DNA from 2 places in the Agrobacterium sp. 22-3639C2 genome. Region 1 is predicted to be linked to the other one. Evidence: predicted binding sites of a transcription regulator. Region 1 holds the regulator's gene; the other holds the start of a gene.
The links. Region 1 encodes HrcA, which represses chaperone genes, less so after heat shock. Its sites were predicted from a motif close to GTTAGCACTCNCNNNNNGNGAGTGCTAAC; they were not measured.

Region 1 (7,132 bases):
GCTTTGATCCTCCCGGCGTGTTTTCCCGCTCGCTGAGCGAATGTCTGGCGATCCAGCTTGCCCAGAAGGACAGGCTTGATCCGGCAATGCGGGCTTTTATCGACAATCTGGATCTTCTGGCGAAACGGGATTTCGCTTCTCTAAAAAAACTCTGCGGCGTGGATGAGGAAGACCTTCTCGACATGCTGGCGGAAATCCGCACGCTCAATCCGCGTCCGGGCGCTGGTTACGATTCGACCGTTTCCGAGACAATCGTTCCTGATATCATCATTCGCCCCTCCTCTGCCGGCGGCTGGCTTGTGGAAATCAACCCCGAGACCCTGCCGCGCGTGCTCATCAACCAGACCTATTTCGCAGAGGTTTCAAGGCACAAGTCGCGCGAGGGAGAGGATCAGGATTTCCTTTCCGAATGCATGCAGACGGCCCATTGGCTGACCCGCAGCCTCGACCAGCGCGCCAGAACGATCATGAAGGTGGCGACCGAAATCGTGCGCCAGCAGGACGCCTTTCTCGTCAATGGCGTGGACCACCTTCGCCCGCTGAACCTCAAGACGGTGGCCGACGCCATCAAGATGCACGAATCCACCGTCAGCCGGGTGACGTCGAAAAAATACATGCTGACGCCGCGCGGCCTGTTCGAGCTGAAATATTTCTTCAGTGTTTCCATCAGCTCGGTGGAAGGCGGTGACAGCCATTCGGCAGAAGCGGTGCGTCATCGCATCAAGGCGATGATCGCGCAGGAGGCCGCCGACGCAGTGCTTTCCGACGACGATATCGTCGATAATCTGAAAAAGAGTGGTATCGATCTTGCCCGCCGGACCGTGGCCAAATATCGCGAGGCGATGAACATCCCATCCTCCGTTCAGAGACGGCGCGAGAAGAAGGCCCTGGCCAGACTGTCGGCGTTCTGAGCGGTGGCGCTGGTCACGTTTTCAGGGCTTTCCAGCCGCACCATTGACTCTTGCTACGGCAAGGGCTAGAAGCCCGCCGCACACGTAAGCAAGGTCATTTGTAACGGATTCATCTCCACCGTCCATGGGCGTAAAATTCGAATGGGGGCTTTTAAAGGCCTTCGAAACGCTTGGATGCGCGCGCGGCTTGACGTAAGCTGGTACTCGCAAATCACTACAAAAAGGAAATTTTCCATGAGTGTGCGTGTATCTGGTAAACATATGGAGATCGGCGAATCTTTCCGGCAGCGGATTGAGGACAATATAGGTCTGGCAGTTACCAAATACTTCGATGGGGGGTATTCAGGCCAAGTGACCGTAGAGAAGTCCGGATCGCGTTTTGCAGCCGATTGCAAACTGCATCTCGATACGGGCGTTGTATTGCATGCGGCGGGTCAGGCAAATGATCCGCAAGCGAGTTTCGATGCCGCCGCCGAGCGTATCGAGAAGCGCCTGCGTCGCTACAAACGGAAGCTGAAGGACCATCACCACAATGGTTCCGCGGCGAACGGCGCGATGTCGGAAATCGCCTATACGGTAATGGATGCTGTCCCCGATGAGGACCACGAGGTTCCGGAAGACTACGCACCCACGATCGTTGCGGAAAGTTCGAAACAGATAAAGACGATGTCCGTCGCCAGCGCCGTGATGGCGCTCGACATGACGGACGAACCGGTTCTGCTGTTCCGCAGCCCCGGCAAGGAATATCTCAACATCGTCTACCGACGACATGACGGCAATATTGGCTGGATCGACGCGGAAACGATCAAGAGCTGAACAGTCTGACAAGACATGGGAGGCAGAGCGCGAAAGCGTATCTGCCTCCTGCATCGTCTCGATGGCATGAAGGAAAAAGAGAATGGCGTTGGCAGATTTGCTGCAACAAGATGCGATTATTCCCGCCCTCAAGGTGAATTCCAAAAAGCAATTGCTTCAGGAGCTGGCCGCAAAGGCAGCCAGAATTACCGGAGTCTCGGAACGGGAAGTTTTCGACGTCATCCTCCAGCGTGAGAAACTCGGCTCCACCGGTGTGGGGCACGGCATTGCCATTCCGCATGGCAAGCTGAGCAGCATCCATCAGATCACCGGCGTCTTCGCACGTCTTGAAACACCTGTTGATTTCGAGGCGCTGGATGACCAGCCGGTCGATCTGGTTTTCCTGCTGCTTGCACCCGAAGGCGCCGGCGCGGATCATCTGAAGGCGCTGTCGAGAATTGCCCGTGCTTTACGCGACCCCGAGCTGGTGGCCAAGCTGCGCGCCACCGATTCCGACACGGCAATTTACGCCTTCCTCAATCAGGAGCAGGCGACCGCTGCCTGATCAAAGGCTGCCGACGGTCCTTTCCATGGACAAAAAAACGCGCCCTTGAGGCGCGTTTTTTATTGGAGCATTTCAAACAAAAGCGCGTCCCGGTTTTATATCCGGACGCGCTTTAGATGAGGGAATGCCTCACGCATCCTTCTCGTTGACGGAGGCGGTGCCCGGCTCGGGCGCTGCGGCGGTCTCCACCTTCGGGCCACCCTTTGAGACGCCAACCATGGCGGGGCGCAGCACCCGGTCACCGATGGTGAAACCGGCCTGAACCACCTGCAGTACCGTGTTGTTCGGAACTGCCGTGTTCGGAATTTCGAACATCGCCTGGTGGAAATTCGGATCGAATTTCTGGCCTTCCGCATCGATCTTTTTGACGCCATGGCGCTCCAGCGTCGAGAGCATCGAGCGCTCCGTCATCTCGACACCTTCGATCAGGCCGTTGAGACCGGCTTCGCCATTGGTCTTGAGTTCGTCCGGAATGGCTTCAAGAGCGCGGCGAAGATTGTCGGAAACGGCAAGCATGTCGCGCGCGAAAGCGGCGAGAGAATAGGCCTTCGCATCCTTGACTTCGCGTTCGGTGCGGCGACGAAGATTGTCCATTTCTGCTGCAAGACGCAGGAACTTGTCGCGCAGATCGGCATTTTCGGCCCTGAGCAGTTCGATCGGATCGGGCTCGGCAGCTTCCGCCGTCTCTTCCCCTGTAAATGCGGGTTCGACAAACTCTTCGGCGACGTCCGCGTCAGGTCCGGGCTTTTTCGTATCGTCGGTCATGACGTTCTCCAGATTTGAATATTGTTGGTTGCGCCCGATATCGAGGTTTGAAGGGCAAAAATCAAGGCTTGCGGCGAAAAGCTTGCCGCATTCTCTAACCTTGCGGGCTTGTCCTATCTCTGCTTTCGGGAAAGGCGGGCCATAATTTGTGCGGTGTAGTCCACCATAGGCACGATACGGGCGTAATTGAGCCTCGTGGGACCGATGACGCCGACGGCACCCACAACGCGATTTTCCTCATCCCGATAAGGTGCCACGATCAGTGACGAGCCGGACAGCGAGAAGAGCTTGTTTTCCGAGCCGATGAAAATCCTGACGCCTGAGCCACTTTCTGCAAGGTTGAGGATCTCGATGAGGTTTTCCTTGCGTTCCAGATCGTCGAACAGCAGGCGCACACGATCGATATCTTCCTCACCGGCCAGACCTTCCAGCAGGTTGGAGCGTCCGCGTACGATGAGGCGGCCGAGCTTGCCCTCTTCATTGTCGCCCGCCCATATGGCGAGACCACGTTCGATGAGGTCCTGCGCGAGCGTGCCGAGTTCCGACTGCAATTCGGCACGCTGCGTCTGAAACTGGCCCCGCAGTTCCTGCAGCGTCTGCCCGGAAAGATGGGCATTGATGAAATTTGCCGCCTCTGTCAATTGCGATGACGAAATGCCGACCGGCAATTCGATGATACGGTTTTCGACCTGATTGTGGTCCCCCACCAGCACGGCAAGCGCCTTGGTGGGCTCCAGCCGGATGAATTCAACATGCTTGAGAATGACGTCGCTCTTGGCCGTCAGCACCAGGCCAGCACCGCGCGACATGCCTGAAAGCATGCGGCTTGCCTCCGTCAGCAACCCTTCCAGCGATTGCTCGTGGCCGGCGACCGGACCGATCTGACGGTCGATACTGGCTCTCTCATCGGCGGGCAGATCGCCCACCTGCATGAATGCGTCCACGAAGAAGCGCAGCCCCGTCTGGGTGGGCAGTCGCCCGGCGCTGATATGCGGCGAATAGATGAGACCCAGTTCCTCGAGGTCGCTCATGACGTTGCGAACGGAGGCCGGTGAAAGCGACATCGGCAACAGCCGCGACAGGCTGCGCGACCCCAAGGGTTCGCCGGTGTCGAGATAGCCTTCGACGATGCGCCGGAAAATCTCCCGCGACCGTTCATCCAGCAACGATGCCTGATCTTTTGAAAGCGGTGCGGAAAAGCCCATATCATCCGTTCTTTATCGTCAAAACTCTGTCCGTACCAATATAATGCGTTGCACCGCTGCGGCAAAATGGAAATTGGCTTTGCAAAACCCCGGGGCGCGCCTTAGAAGGCAGGAACCAACATGGAGAGTGGATCATATGCGGCCTTCAGGCAGAAAAACCGATCAGATGCGCAAGGTTTCCTTCGAGCGCAATTTCTCGAAACATGCCGAAGGTTCCTGTCTGGTCAAATTCGGTGATACGCATGTGCTCGTCACCGCAAGCCTTGAGGAAAAGACGCCGCCGTGGCTGCGCAACAGCGGCAAGGGCTGGGTCACCGCCGAATACGGCATGCTGCCGCGTTCCACTCATGAGCGGATGAAACGCGAGGCCTCGGCCGGCAAGCAGGGCGGACGCACGCAGGAAATCCAGCGCCTCATTGGCCGCTCGCTGCGTGCAGTGGTCGACCTGCAGGCGCTTGGCGAGCGCCAGATCAGCATCGACTGCGACGTCATTCAGGCCGATGGCGGCACGCGCACGGCCTCCATCACCGGCGCATGGATCGCCCTGCATGATTGCCTGAAGTGGATGGAAACTCGCAACATGATCAAGGTCGAGAAGGTCCTGAAAGACCATATCGCCGCGATCTCCTGCGGCATCTTTGCAAAACAGCCGGTCATCGATCTCGATTATCTCGAGGATTCCTCCGCCGAGACCGATGCGAATTTCGTCATCACCGGCTCCGGCGGCATCGTCGAAGTGCAGGGAACCGCGGAAGGTGCCCCCTTCTCCGAAGAGGAATTCCTGACGCTGCTCGGTCTTGCAAAGGCCGGATGCAGCGAACTGGTCGCCCTTCAGAAACAGGCAATAGCCTGAGCCGACAGGAAAACGTCATGCGCAAGCTCGATACCAGAACGATCGTCGTCGCCAGCCACAACAAGGGCAAGATCGCCGAAATCGCCGACCTGATCGGGCCTTTCGGCTTTTCAGCGAAATCGGCTGCGGAGCTGAACTTCGTGGAGCCGGACGAGACAGGCACCACCTTTGAGGAAAATGCTGCCATCAAGGCGCTTGCGTCTGCGAAGGCGTCCGGCCTGCCGGCTCTTTCTGACGATTCCGGTCTGGTCATCGATGCGCTGGATGGCGCGCCGGGCGTTTACACCGCCAATTGGGCGGAAACGGCTGACGGTACGCGCGACTTCGCCATGGCCATGCAGAAGGTCGAGGATGCGCTTGCCGAACGCGGTGCAACGAAGCCGGAAGACCGCACGGGCCGCTTCGTCAGCGTGCTGTGCCTTGCCTGGCCGGACGGGCATGTCGAATATTTTCGCGGCGAGGTGGAAGGCACGGTGGCGTGGCCACCGCGTGGAACGAGCGGTTTCGGCTATGACCCGATCTTCAAACCGGAAGGTTACGACACCACATTCGGTGAAATGACCGCAGACGAAAAACACGGCTGGAAGCACGGCGATGCGTTTGCGCTCTCCCACCGTGCCCGCGCGTTCAAAAAATTCGTCGAAACCTGTCTGGAGGCATGAACCCGATGACCGGGGAGCACCAACTTTCTGCCCCCGGCGCGTCGCTTCTGCCGGATACGGGCGATCCCGGTTTCGGGATCTATCTGCACTGGCCCTTCTGTGCGGCCAAATGCCCCTATTGCGATTTCAACAGCCATGTCCGCCACCGCCCGGTGGATCAGGACCGGTTCACTGCGGCGTTCCTCAGCGAAATGGCAAAGATGCGGGCGCTCAGCGGTCCGCGTGTCGTTACCAGCATTTTCATGGGCGGCGGCACACCTTCGCTGATGGACCCGCAGACCGTAGGCGCGCTTCTTGATGGCGTTTCGCGCTTCTGGCATGTGCCTGATGGTATCGAGATCACCATGGAGGCCAATCCTTCAAGCGTCGAGGCGGAGCGGTTTCGCGGTTACCGGGCAGCCGGCGTCAATCGCGTCTCGCTCGGCGTCCAGGCGCTGAACGACCGGGACCTGAAGTTCCTTGGCCGTCTGCATGATGTTGCCGATGCGCTTAAAGCCATCCGTCTGGCGCGGGAAATTTTTCCGCGCATGTCCTTCGATCTGATTTACGCCCGCCCGAACCAGACGGTGGCCGAATGGGACGCTGAGCTGAAGGAAGCCGTCTCCTACGCCGTCGACCATCTGTCGCTCTATCAGCTCACTATCGAGGAAGGCACGCCGTTCTACGGGCTGCACAAGGCTGGCAAGCTGATCGTACCGGATGGCGAGCATTCGGCGGTGCTTTATGAAGCGACGCAGGAAATCACCGAGCGTTACGGCATGCCGGCGTACGAGGTTTCCAATCACGCCCGCCCCGGTGCGGAAAGCCGCCATAACCTGACCTATTGGCGTTATGGCGATTATGCCGGTATTGGACCCGGTGCGCATGGACGCCTGACCAATGGCGCCTCCAAGCTCGCCACCGTCACCGAGCGCCATCCCGAAACCTGGCTCGATACCGTCGAGCGTGAAGGCCACGGCATGGTCGATCAGGAGCTTCTCGGCGTCGACGAACAGGCAGACGAACTGCTATTGATGGGTCTTCGCCTGCGCGAAGGCATTGATCTTGCTCGCTGGAGCGATCTCTCCGGCCGCGAACTCGACCCGGAGAAAGAGGAATTCCTCCTGCAACACGGCTTCGTGGAACGGATCGGCAATTCCCGCCTGCGCTGCACCCCTTCCGGCATGCTTATTCTGGATGCCGTGGTCGCCGATCTCGCCTGCTGACCGGCAGCCTGCCTGGTCCTGAGCCAATCAACAACCGAGAAACCAATAAAAAAGCGGCCCGAAGGCCGCTTTTTTCATGCGTTGTTTTCGTTGATCAGGCGCTTCAGCAGCTCAACCTCGTGGCCGAGCTTGGTGTCGCCGGAAATCAGATCCTCGATCTTGCGCACCGCG
Region 2 (7,132 bases), 340 kb from region 1:
CGTGCGGAACATGCTCAAACCCTGCGCGTTATCCTGCCCAAAAGCCTTCATCGTCTTCATAAAAACCCTTCCAGCCGTCCGTCCCATTGCGCCAGACATCGTCTTTCGGCAGGCGGTAGCCCGCATTGCCGTGCAAATCCGGCCATTTTCAGGCAGGTGTACCGGATGAAGAGCTAAAGCGCAATTCATCCGGCCATTTTCCTCGCGCATCGGCCCGAAACTCGAAATCGATTTTTCGACAGGAACGATGCGCAGCAGCTTTAAATCATCCCAGCGCGGCAAGCTCGCGCAGTGCCGCCGCATCACGGGCCGAAACCTCCGGATAGTCCGGATCGGAACCGACATCGGTGGTGATACGCCAGGAGCGTGCGCATTTTGCGCCTTCCGCCAGCTTCTGCTCGACCACGACCTTTGCGACCTCCGGCAAGCGGAAGCCATCGGCAGGGCCTTCATCGCCGACCACCGAAATGGCCGAGGTGATGCAGATTTCGGCAAAATCCTGCCCGGAGAGAGCCGCCAGAAGATCGGCGTCGGCAATGTGCACGATGGGCGCTGCCTCAAGCGAGGAGCCGATACGCTTTTCACGACGTTCCACTTCGAGCGCACCGGTGACGACCGTGCGGACCTTGCGGATTTTCTCCCACTTCGCTTCCAGCGCGTCGTTGTTCCACTCCGCCGGAATTTCCGGGAACTGGGCGAGATGCACCGATTCCACATCCGGATAGCGCGAAAGCCATGCTTCTTCAGTGGTGAAGGGCAGCATGGGCGCAAGCCATGTGACGAGGCAATCGAACAGCTTGGCGATGACCGACAGCGATGCACGGCGCTTCAGCGACGACGGCGCGTCACAATAAAGCGTGTCCTTGCGGATGTCGAAGTAGAAAGCCGACAGCTCCACATTTGCGAAATCGATCAGGGCGCGGGCGATCTTCTTGAAGTCGAAGGCGTCGTACCCGTCGCGCACGACCTTATCCAGCTCGGACAGGCGGTGCAGCACCAGCTTTTCCAGTTCCGGCAGATCGGCATAGGCGATCTCCTCGCCCTTGTCGTGGGCAAGCGTGCCGAGCATCCAGCGCACGGTGTTGCGCAGCTTGCGATACGCGTCGATATTGGTCTGGATGATGGCCTTGCCCAGACGCTGGTCTTCCCAGTAATCGGTCGTCATGACCCACAGGCGCAGGATATCCGCGCCGGACTCTTTCATCACGTCCTGTGGTGCAACAACGTTGCCGAGAGACTTGGACTGCTTGCGGCCCTGCTCGTCCATGGTGAAGCCATGGGTGACGACGGCGTTATAAGGCGCGCGGCCACGCGTCGCGCAGCTTTCCAGCAGCGACGAATGGAACCAGCCGCGATGCTGGTCCGAGCCTTCGAGATAGACATCCGCCGGCCACTTCATGTCCGGGCGGTCTTCCAGCGTGAAGGTATGGGTGCAGCCGCTATCGAACCACACATCGAGGATGTCCATGACCTGCTGCCATCTGGCGTGGTCATGGTCATTGCCGAGGAAACGTTCCTTGGCGCCTTCGGCGAACCAGGCATCCGCACCTTCAGCCTCGAAGGCCTCGAGGATGCGGGCGTTGACAGCCTCGTCGACCAGAACCTCACCCTGCTCGTCGGCGAAGACCGCGATCGGCACGCCCCAGCTGCGCTGGCGCGACAGAACCCAGTCGGGCCGACCTTCGATCATGGCGCGCAGGCGGTTCTGGCCGGATGCCGGAACGAAACGGGTCTGGTCGATGGCATCAAGCGAACGCGAGCGCAGCGTCGTCCCGTCGCCCAGTTCCTTGTCCATATAGACAAACCACTGCGGCGTGTTGCGGAAGATCACCGGCTTCTTGGAGCGCCAGCTATGCGGATAGCTGTGCTTCAGACGGCCGCGCGCGAACAGGTTGTTGGCCGCGATCAGCGCCTTGATGACGCGCTCGTTGGCATCGCCCTTCTTGCCGTTATCATCCATGACGCGGGCCGCACCGCCTTCGGCAGACGGGCCGAAACCGGGTGCGTCCTCGGTATAGAAACCGTCATCGCCAACGGGGAACGGGATGGCCGGCGAAACGCCGCGCGCTTCCAGCTCACGCTGATGCGCGGTCCAGACGTCAAAGTCCTCGCGGCCATGGCTCGGCGCGGTGTGCACGAAGCCCGTGCCTGCATCGTCGGTGACATGGTCGCCATCGAGAAGCGGAACCGGGAAATCGTAGCCAAGCGACGCCAAAGGATGGGCGCAGGTGATGGCGGCCAGTTCTTCAGCTTTCACATCGCGCACGAACTTGAAGGTCACCTTCGCCTTGGCAGCAGCCTCATCGGCAAGCTTTCTGGCGAAGATCAGCTTTTCACCCGGCTGCGGACCGAAATCGTTCTGCGCGCTTTCGACTTCGAACAGGCCATATTCGACCCTCGAGGAGAAGGCGATGGCGCGGTTGCCGGGGATGGTCCACGGCGTGGTTGTCCAGATGACGACAGAGACGCCGGAAAGAGCTGGCGCAGCGTCCTTCACCGGGAACTTCACCCAGATCATGTCGCTTTCAACGTCGTGATACTCGACCTCGGCTTCCGCCAGCGCCGTGCGCTCGACAACCGACCACATGATCGGCTTGGAACCGCGATAGAGCTGGCCGCTCTTGGCGATCTTCAGCAGTTCGCCGGCGATGCGGGCTTCCGCGTGGAAGTTCATGGTTGTGTAGGGGTTTTCGAAGTCACCCTCGATGCCGAGGCGCTTGAACTCTTCCGACTGAACCTTGATCCAGCCAGCAGCGAACTCGCGGCACTCCTTGCGGAATTCGTTGACCGGAACCTCGTCCTTGTTCTTGCCCTTGGCGCGGTAGGCTTCCTCGATCTTCCATTCGATCGGCAGGCCGTGGCAATCCCAGCCAGGCACGTAATTGGCGTCGAAACCGCGCATCTGGAACGAGCGGGTGATGACGTCTTTCAGGATCTTGTTCAGCGCATGGCCGATGTGGATGTTGCCGTTGGCATAGGGCGGGCCATCATGCAGCACGAATTTCTCGCGACCGGCGGCGGATGCGCGGAGCTTTTTATACAGGCCCATTTCCTGCCAGCGCTTCACCGTTTCCGGTTCTTTCTGCGGCAGGCCGGCACGCATCGGGAAATCCGTCTGCGGCAAATAGAGGGTCGAGGAATAGTCGAATTTTTCTGCGGTGTCGCTCATAATTGTACCGTTGTTGCGCGCCGTGTCGGTCGCGCCGTCTCAATTTCAAAGAGGGCAAATACGGAAAGCGCCATGTCAAATGCCATGACGAGCGCCAAAATCCCGGACCTTCCGGCTCTTCAGAGCGGGCGGAAGGCCGGGCCAATAATTCGGCCTATCTGAACTTTAAACAGCAACCGGTATTGGGACATGGCCGGTTGTTTATGCGGTTTTCCGGCAAAAAGGAAGTGAAAAGCGACGACAATCCGGGACAGGATTATCTGCCCGCTCAAAATGCTATCTTCGCATCCAATTCACTGAGCGGCCGCACGCCTGACAGCATCGCCCGCGCCTCTTCCTCATCCCGCCTGATCTGCGCGACCAGCGGGTCCAAGCCGTCAAATTTCAGCTCGTTACGCAGGTGCCCGAAGAAGGATACCGAACACACCTCACCGTAGAGATCACCGGAAAAATCGAAGACGTAGGTTTCCAGAAGTGCCGCACCGTTATCGGTGACCGTCGGGCGGTAACCGAAGCTTGCAACGCCATCGTAAATCGCCCCGTCGGGGCGGCGGAACCGCACGGCATAGATGCCGGCTTTCAGCTCCGTTTCGGGTGAAAGCGCCATGTTGGCCGTTGGGTAACCCAGAGTTCGCCCCAGCTTCTGGCCGCCGATGACTTCACTTTCCACCGTGAAACGATACCCGAGTTGTCCGGCGGCACCTGCCACATCTCCTTCGCACAGAAGCGAGCGGATACGGCTCGAGGAGACGACATCCGCGCCCTCGTCGCGAAAGGCATCCACGAGCGTCACGTCGAAGCCGTTGCGCTTGCCGGCCGCCATCAGAAATGCCGGGCCACCTTCGCGGCCCTTGCCGAAATGAAAATCAAAGCCGGTGACGACTGCGCTGGCGCCCAGCCAGTCGACCAGAATGGAATTGACGAACTCTTCCGCCGAGCGCTGCGAAAACTCGCGGTCGAAGGGGTATTCGATGACCGAGCGGAAACCGATGGCCTCGAGAATACGTGCCTTCAACGGCGCAGGCGTCAGGCGGAAGACCGGCGTTTCGGGGCGGAAGACGGAACGGGGATGCGGTTCGAAGGTCAGCACCAGTGCCGGTACGCCACGCGCCTCGGCCAGTTCCAGCGCACGGTCCAGAACGGCACGGTGGCCGCGATGCACACCATCGAAATTGCCGATCGCGATGACGCCGCCGCGCAAGCCTTCAGGCAGCGGCTCCTTTTTTTCATTGCGATGAAAGACGGTCATTGCAGTCGATCCATTGTTTACGCCGGCTTACGCCAGACGTTTCCTAGGCAAGGCGGGGCATCCACCAGCCGGGAGCCGCGCCCTGCCCCTTCAGATAGGCGTTCAGAAGCGCCTCGTCCGTCTGGCCATTCAGCGTATATTCGGCGGCGTGAATGCCGCCGCTGATATAAAGAAGGTTGAGGCCGCTCGCAATTGCGCCCTTCACATCCGTCGGCATGCCATCGCCGATGGCGAGCACGCGATCCTTCGGGAAATCGCCGCGCACTTCTTTCGCCGCCGCGAGGCAGGCTTCATAGATCGGCGCGTGCGGTTTGCCGGCAATACGGACTTCGCCGCCAAGCTGTTCGTAATATGCGGCCATGGCGCCGGCGCAGGGAATGATGCGCTCGCCGCGCTCTACCACCAGATCGGGGTTGGCGCAGATCATCGGCGCCTTGCGGGCGATGAAGCCTTTCAACATTTCCGTATAGTCTTCCGGCGTTTCCGTCTCGTCATCGAAGAAACCGGTGCAGACGACGGATTCCGCTTCCGCCTCGCCGACCCGTTCGACATCGAGACCTTCCAGCAGCGGCATGTCACGCTCGGGGCCGAGCAGAAAGACTTTTCTTGGGCCTTCCGCGATCAGGCCCCGGGTGACGTCTCCCGATGTGATGATGCGGTCATAGGCCTCATCCGGCACGCCGAGAACGCGAAGCTGGGCGATGACACCGGGGGCCGGACGCGGCGAATTGGTGATGAGCACCACGGTCTTGCCGGCCTTGCGCGCGTCGTGCAGCGCAACCGCCGCATCCGGGAAAGCGCTAACGCCATTATGCAGCACGCCCCAGACATCCGAAAGAACAACGTCGAACCCATCAGTGATTTCGCCGAGGGTGAGAATGCGATGGGCCATGATATGCTTTCCGGGTGCGAAAAAAGGGTGTGCGTCACATGGCAAAGCAGGACGCCGATGGCAAGGAAAAAAGCGGTGCCAGACCTGCCTCCGGCCCACCGGCCACCATCCGAACATAAAACCCCTCTACGCCAAAAACGAAGGTTGCCTGAAAAAGAGCGATCTGTCCTCGCCCGTCAGAGCGTGGAAATTTTCTGTCATGGAACGCTGGTAACCATAGGCCGTGAAATTTTTCCGGCAGTGCGTTCTTGACTCCGGGGGGACGCCTCCTTATCTCGGCTTTGCTGGCACTCCAACAAGAGGAGTGCTAACACCCATCACGTGAACCTGCAAAAGGTTCCTGAAGTCATTTGATCGAGGGATTAGGCAATGACAAGCACCAATTTCCGCCCGCTTCATGATCGCGTCGTCGTTCGTCGCGTTGAGTCCGAAGCAAAGACCAAGGGCGGCATCATCATTCCCGATACCGCCAAGGAAAAGCCGCAGGAAGGCGAAATCGTCGCCGTCGGTTCCGGCGCTCGCGATGAGGCCGGCAAGGTCGTCGCTCTCGACGTCAAGGTTGGCGATCGCGTCCTGTTCGGCAAGTGGTCGGGCACCGAAGTCAAGCTCGACGGCGAAGACCTTCTGATCATGAAGGAAGCCGACATCATGGGTATCATCGGCTGATTTCGCCGCACCCATCGTTTCCTTAAATTTCAAGCCGGACCCCGTCCGGCCATTCGAAACCAGGAGTTTTGAAAATGGCAGCCAAAGAAGTCAAATTCGGCCGCACAGCGCGCGAAAAGATGCTCAAGGGCGTCGACATTCTCGCTGATGCAGTGAAGGTCACCCTCGGCCCGAAGGGTCGTAACGTCGTTATCGACAAGTCCTTCGGCGCACCGCGCATCACCAAGGACGGCGTTTCTGTCGCCAAGGAAATCGAACTCGAAGACAAGTTCGAGAACATGGGCGCACAGCTCGTTCGCGAAGTTGCCTCCAAGACCAACGACATCGCCGGTGACGGCACCACCACCGCAACGGTTCTGGCCCAGGCCATCGTTCGCGAAGGTGCAAAGGCAGTTGCTGCCGGCATGAACCCGATGGACCTCAAGCGCGGTATCGATCTGGCCGTTGCAGAAGTCGTCAAGGACCTTCAGGCCAAGGCCAAGAAGATCAACACTTCGGAAGAAGTTGCACAGGTCGGCACGATCTCTGCAAACGGCGAGCGTCAGATCGGTCTCGACATTGCTGAAGCAATGCAGCGCGTCGGCAACGAAGGCGTCATCACCGTTGAAGAAGCCAAGACCGCTGAAACCGAACTCGAAGTCGTCGAAGGCATGCAGTTCGACCGCGGCTACCTGTCGCCTTACTTCGTGACCAACCCGGAAAAGATGGTTGCGGACCTCGAAGACGCATACATCCTTCTGCACGAAAAGAAGCTCTCGAACCTCCAGGCCATGCTGCCTGTTCTCGAAGCTGTCGTTCAGACCGGCAAGCCGCTCGTCATCATCGCTGAAGACGTAGAAGGCGAAGCCCTTGCAACGCTCGTCGTCAACAAGCTGCGTGGCGGCCTCAAGATCGCTGCCGTCAAGGCTCCTGGCTTCGGCGACCGCCGCAAGGCCATGCTGGAAGACATCGCCATCCTGACCGGTGGTACCGTCATTTCCGAAGATCTCGGCATCAAGCTCGAAAGCGTTACCCTCGACATGCTCGGCAAGTCGAAGAAGGTTTCGATCTCCAAGGAAAACACCACGATCGTTGACGGTGCTGGCCAGAAGTCCGACATCGAAGGCCGTGTTGCCCAGATCAAGGCGCAGATCGAAGAAACCACTTCCGACTACGA

Region 2: the regulator HrcA is predicted to act here: its motif matches at 5,594-5,622, upstream of groES (co-chaperone GroES).

What each region holds. Positions count from the first base shown of each region.
Region 1 is NZ_JBNWDB010000003.1:631,511-638,642, forward strand. It holds gene rpoN (RNA polymerase factor sigma-54) at 1-911, shown strand, start outside; gene hpf (ribosome hibernation-promoting factor, HPF/YfiA family) at 1,146-1,727, shown strand; gene ptsN (PTS IIA-like nitrogen regulatory protein PtsN) at 1,810-2,271, shown strand; gene grpE (nucleotide exchange factor GrpE) at 2,401-3,036, opposite strand; gene hrcA (heat-inducible transcriptional repressor HrcA) at 3,150-4,241, opposite strand; gene rph (ribonuclease PH) at 4,378-5,094, shown strand; gene rdgB (RdgB/HAM1 family non-canonical purine NTP pyrophosphatase) at 5,112-5,756, shown strand; gene hemW (radical SAM family heme chaperone HemW) at 5,762-6,961, shown strand; gene dnaA (chromosomal replication initiator protein DnaA) at 7,036-7,132, opposite strand, start outside.
Region 2 is NZ_JBNWDB010000003.1:292,873-300,004, forward strand. It holds gene ACQZ6D_RS14445 (hypothetical protein) at 1-60, opposite strand, end outside; gene ileS (isoleucine--tRNA ligase) at 266-3,169, opposite strand; gene ACQZ6D_RS14455 (bifunctional riboflavin kinase/FAD synthetase) at 3,438-4,418, opposite strand; gene ACQZ6D_RS14460 (TIGR01459 family HAD-type hydrolase) at 4,462-5,310, opposite strand; gene groES (co-chaperone GroES) at 5,680-5,976, shown strand; gene groL (chaperonin GroEL) at 6,051-7,132, shown strand, end outside.